One region of the Stenotrophomonas oahuensis genome, then DNA from elsewhere that is predicted to be linked to it. Evidence: riboswitches for the same ligand, from Rfam matches in the RefSeq annotation. Region 1 holds a riboswitch; the other holds the start of a gene.
What was found. A riboswitch is a leader RNA that binds a small molecule or an ion and turns the genes downstream of it on or off. The one in region 1 is predicted to bind glycine.
Positions count from the first base shown of each region.

Region 1 (2,385 bases):
GCCGTTGCCGAATCGATACTCATCCATCGTGTGGCTCCATGGGATACAAGTCCATTTCCGTCAATGCCGACTGCATGAACATGAAGGCGGCGGCCTCATCGCTCATCTGTCCATCATTAGGCAGAGAATTCAGCCAGGCATCGATCTCCTTCAGATGGGGAATGACTTTGTCGGCAAATGCCGCCTTCTGTCCCTCGCTGGACTGCGCCTGCATGGCGTCCCGGACGGCGTCGTCTGCTATGCCCCACTGCTGCGCCAGCGGGGTCAACGAGCGCAGACCCACGGGCACCTTGGCCGGATCCAACGGTATCTGCGCCGCACGGATGTCGGCGGGCGTGACGGTGGCCGTCAGTTCGGCCGAAGAACCGATGTCGCCATGCTGGGGACCTGCATGCGTATTGCTCATGCAGGCAGACAGATACAGAAAGCCGAGAACGAACAACGGCATCCGGATCGCATGCGTGTTCATCAGGACCACTCCATGGGTTTGATCGGATTGTGGCCGAGCCGCCCTACCCTGGCAACACAGTTTCCGCCGCCAGCAACCACGCCAATTTGCGTGCCCGCGGCTGGCGCTTGAGCTGCCATTCGGCTTTCGAAGCCGCCGCCCGGTCCGGGTAGGCGCGGCTGGCCAGCAGCTTTACCAGCGGGTTGGCGCGGGTATAGCGCGCGCCCTTCCCCGCCAGATGGGCTTGGTAGCGGGCCTCCACGTCATTGCTGATGCCGGCGTAATAGCTGCCGTTGCGGCATTCCAGCAGGTACACGTACCAAGGGGCGGGTTCAGCAACCATGGGGGGATTATCGGGCATTGACCGGCCCCTGGCTGCTAGAATCGCCCCCGGATGCAGGAGAGAGGTGCCACGCTGGCACCCGCCGAAGGCGCAGGCTCCCATAATCGCTCAGGCCGGTGGCTCGATACGCCACCAACCATGCATCCAGCACGCCGATCTGGAGAGAGGTCTTCACTGACCCGCCGAAGGGGCACGTGGCCTGGCCACCGAACTCTCAGGCAAAAGGACAGCGGGAGCGGCAACCGACGTTGAACCCCACCTGTGCCCGCGCATGGGCGGGGCGCGCGTTCGTGTTCCTGCCTGCCGTACCGGAGCCTCCCCCATGCTGCTCTCCATCATCTATCTCATCGCCATTTCGGCTGAAGCCATGACCGGCGCGCTGTCGGCCGGCCGCCGCCGCATGGACCTGTTCGGCGTGATCATCATTGCCTGTGTCACCGCGTTGGGCGGCGGGTCGCTGCGTGACATCGTGCTCGGGCATTACCCGCTGGGCTGGGTGAAGCATCCGGAGTACCTGGGCTTCACCATCTGTGCGGCGCTGATCGCGACCTGGCTGGCGCGCTGGATGCACCACTTCCGCCGCACCTTTCTGGTGCTGGATGGGCTGGGGCTGGTGGCGTTCACCCTGATTGGCTGTGCGGTGGCGCGTGAGGCCGGCCATGCTGCGCCGATCGTGCTGATAGCGGGGATGTTGACCGGCGCGTTTGGCGGCGTGCTGCGCGATGTGTTGTGCAACGAGGTGCCGCTGATTTTCCAGAAGGAGCTGTATGCGGTGGTGACGTTGCTGACCGGTGCGGCGTATCTGGGGTTGCTGGAACTGGGGGTGTCGTTGAATGCCGCTACGTTGTGGTGTTTGGGCGGCGGTTTTGCGTTCCGGCTGCTGGCGATTCATTTCCGGTGGGAGATGCCGAAGTTCGTGTACCGGGATGAGGTGCATTGACCCATCGCCCATGACCATTGTCATGTGAGACATAAGCGGGCCATCTGTATCATGGGTGGCCCGTTCTTCTGAACGGCATCCAGCCAATGGCCGTGGCATGCCCGCGGTCTGCCAGACACCCTCCCCCGTTGCTCCGATCTGCCGCTTGCGGCCGGTCCCCATGGACGCACTGCTCTGCCCGAGGGTGCGCAGGATGCGTATGTCTTCACCTCGCCTGACCAAGTCCCTGCTGATCGCCGCCGCCGTCGGCCTTGCTGCCGTTGCCGGCTGGAAGCTGCTCGCACCAGGCAGCGCCGCGCCGACCGAACGGCCGCCGCAGGCCACCCCGGTGCGGGTCGCCACGGCGAGCCAGGAAGACCTGGTGGTGCGACTCAAGGCCCTTGGCACCGTCACCCCGTTGAACACGGTCAGTCTGCGCAGCCGCGTGGATGGGGAACTGCTGCGGCTGACATTCACCGAAGGCCAGCACGTCAAGGCCGGCGACCTGATCGCCGAGATCGACCCGCGCCCGTTCCAGGTACAGCTGACGCGGGCGCTGGGCACCCAGCAGCAGAACCTGGCCGAACTGGACAACGCACGCAGCCAGCTCAAGCGCTTCGAGGAACTGCAGCGGCAGAGCTTCGTCTCGGCGCAGGATCTGAACGACCAGCGCAG
Region 1 is NZ_CP115541.1:1,078,512-1,080,896, forward strand. It holds gene PDM29_RS04775 (DUF2750 domain-containing protein) at 1-27, opposite strand, end outside; gene PDM29_RS04780 (hypothetical protein) at 20-469, opposite strand; gene PDM29_RS04785 (GIY-YIG nuclease family protein) at 513-809, opposite strand; glycine riboswitch at 836-930, shown strand; glycine riboswitch at 939-1,029, shown strand; gene PDM29_RS04790 (trimeric intracellular cation channel family protein) at 1,114-1,731, shown strand; gene PDM29_RS04795 (MdtA/MuxA family multidrug efflux RND transporter periplasmic adaptor subunit) at 1,931-2,385, shown strand, end outside.

Region 2 (2,385 bases), 670 kb from region 1:
ATGCGACCGGACAGGAACGAGCCCAGGGTCATGCCGCCAATGGTCGGGATGAACAGCCAGGCAAAGCCGCCCTCGCCCAGCTTCAGGTGCTGCATCACCAGCACCGGGGCCGAGGCGATGTACAGGAAGATGCCGGAGAAGTTGAACGCACCGGCCGCGGCCAGCCGCAGCAAGCGCGGGTTCGAGCCCATCCGCACATAACTGCGCAGCAGCGCGCCGGTGGACAGCGGCGTGCGCTCTTCCACGGGCAGGGTTTCCGGCAGCCACTTGCCGGTGGCCAGCAGCAGCAGCGCCGCAAAGCTGACCAGGAACCAGAAGATCAACGGCCAGTCGCCGCCCCCGAGCAGAATCCAGCCGCCGATGATCGGCGCAATGGCGGGGGCCACGCCGAAAATCATCGACACCTGGCTCATCAGCCGCTGAGCGTCCGCACCGTGGTACAGATCGCGGATGACCGCGCGGCCGACGATGACGCCGACGCCAGCCGACACGCCCTGCAGGGCGCGGAACACCAGCAGCGTGGTCAGGTCGCGCGACAGCGCGCAGCCGATGGAGGCGGCAATGAACACCACCAGCCCGCCCAGGATCACCCTCCGCCGCCCGAAGGCATCCGACAGCGGACCGTGCGCCAGGCTCATCAGCCCGTAGAACAGCAGGTACACGCTGACCGTCTGCTGCACCGCCACCTGGTCCACCTGCAGGCGCTCACCCAGCAGCAGGAAGGCCGGAAAGATGGTGTCGATCGAGAACGGACCGAACATGGCCAGGCCGGCCAGCAGCAGGGCCAAGCGACGCGTGGAGGGTGAGGCGGGTGTCATGGCTGGGTTCCGTCAGCGGCCTGCGCGAACGCAGGCAGGCACCGGCCCAAACCCGGGCGGTGCCTGATGAATACGAGAATCCGCTCATGATAGGCCGTTGCGTCGGCCAGTTCCATGCCCAAGGGGCTGAATGCGTACGGTTCGCAACCCGTGTTCATCTGCCGTGCGGCCGTTGTGCGGCGGGGGGCTGGGCTATAATCGCCGGGCAACATGGTGGGAGAAGCGGAGCGTCGTTTTGAGCCCCCGCTGCCGAAGGCGCAACGCCCGTAATCGCTCAGGCCCGATACCACCCGCAGCAAAACTCTGGAGAGACCGGCCAATGCCGGCGCCGAAGGGGCACGAAGCACGCAGCCGCGCGCTTTTAAACTCTCAGGCAAAAGGACAGAGGGGCACCCAGGAAGACCGGAAGGTCTTCTGAACGTGCGTGCCCACTCTTCCGGAAGCCAGCCATGTCCCAGAACACCCCTACCCTGCGCGAGCTTGAACACCACGCCGCGTTCGTCGAACGCCATATCGGCCCGAACGACGCTGAAATCGCGCAGATGCTCGACGTGGTCGGCCACGCCTCGCTGGACGCCCTGACCGACGCCATCGTGCCCGCCTCGATCAAGTCGCCCGCGCCGCTGGCGCTGCCCGATTCGCTGACCGAAGTGGAAGCACTGGCCAAGATCCGCGCCATTGCCGACAAGAACCAGGTCTTCCGCACCTTCATCGGCCAGGGCTACTACGGCACCCTGACCCCGAACGTCATCCTGCGCAACGTGCTGGAAAACCCGGCGTGGTACACCGCCTACACCCCGTACCAGGCCGAGATCTCGCAGGGCCGCATGGAAGCGCTGATCAACTTCCAGACCCTGTGTGCCGACCTCACCGGCATGGAGATCGCCAACGCCTCGCTGCTGGACGAAGCCACCGCCGCCGCTGAAGCAATGACCCTGGCCAAGCGTTCGGCCAAGAGCAAGTCCGACACCTTCTTCGTGCACGACGCCGTGCACCCGCAGACCCTGGAACTGCTACGCACCCGCGCCGAGCCGCTGGGCATCGTGCTGCGCGTGGGCACCCCGGCCGAAGCGCTGGAAGCCGATTCCTATGGCGTGCTGCTGCAGTACCCGGACACCTTCGGCCACATTGGCGACTACAAGGCGCTGGCCGATGCCGTGCATGCACGTGGCGGCCTGGTCGCCGTGGCCACCGACCTGCTGGCCCTGACCCTGATTGCCGCCCCCGGCGAATGGGGCGCGGACATCGTGGTCGGCAACAGCCAGCGTTTCGGCGTGCCGTTCGGCTTCGGTGGCCCGCATGCGGCCTTCATGGCCTGCCGTGACGCTTACAAGCGCTCGATGCCGGGCCGCCTGATCGGTGTCTCCATCGATGCCCAGGGCAACCCGGCCTACCGCCTGACCCTGCAGACCCGCGAGCAGCACATCCGCCGCGAGAAGGCCACCTCCAACATCTGCACCGCGCAGGTGCTGCTGGCAGTGATGGCCTCGATGTACGCCGTGTACCACGGTCCGGAAGGCCTGACCCGCATTGCCCGCCGCACCCACCGCCTGGCCGCGATTCTGGC
Region 2 is NZ_CP115541.1:407,280-409,664, forward strand. It holds gene PDM29_RS01890 (multidrug effflux MFS transporter) at 1-818, opposite strand, end outside; glycine riboswitch at 1,112-1,213, shown strand; gene gcvP (aminomethyl-transferring glycine dehydrogenase) at 1,268-2,385, shown strand, end outside.
Region 2: it holds a riboswitch for glycine, as region 1 does, so the genes downstream of both, gcvP (aminomethyl-transferring glycine dehydrogenase) here and PDM29_RS04790 (trimeric intracellular cation channel family protein) in region 1, are expected to answer to the same signal.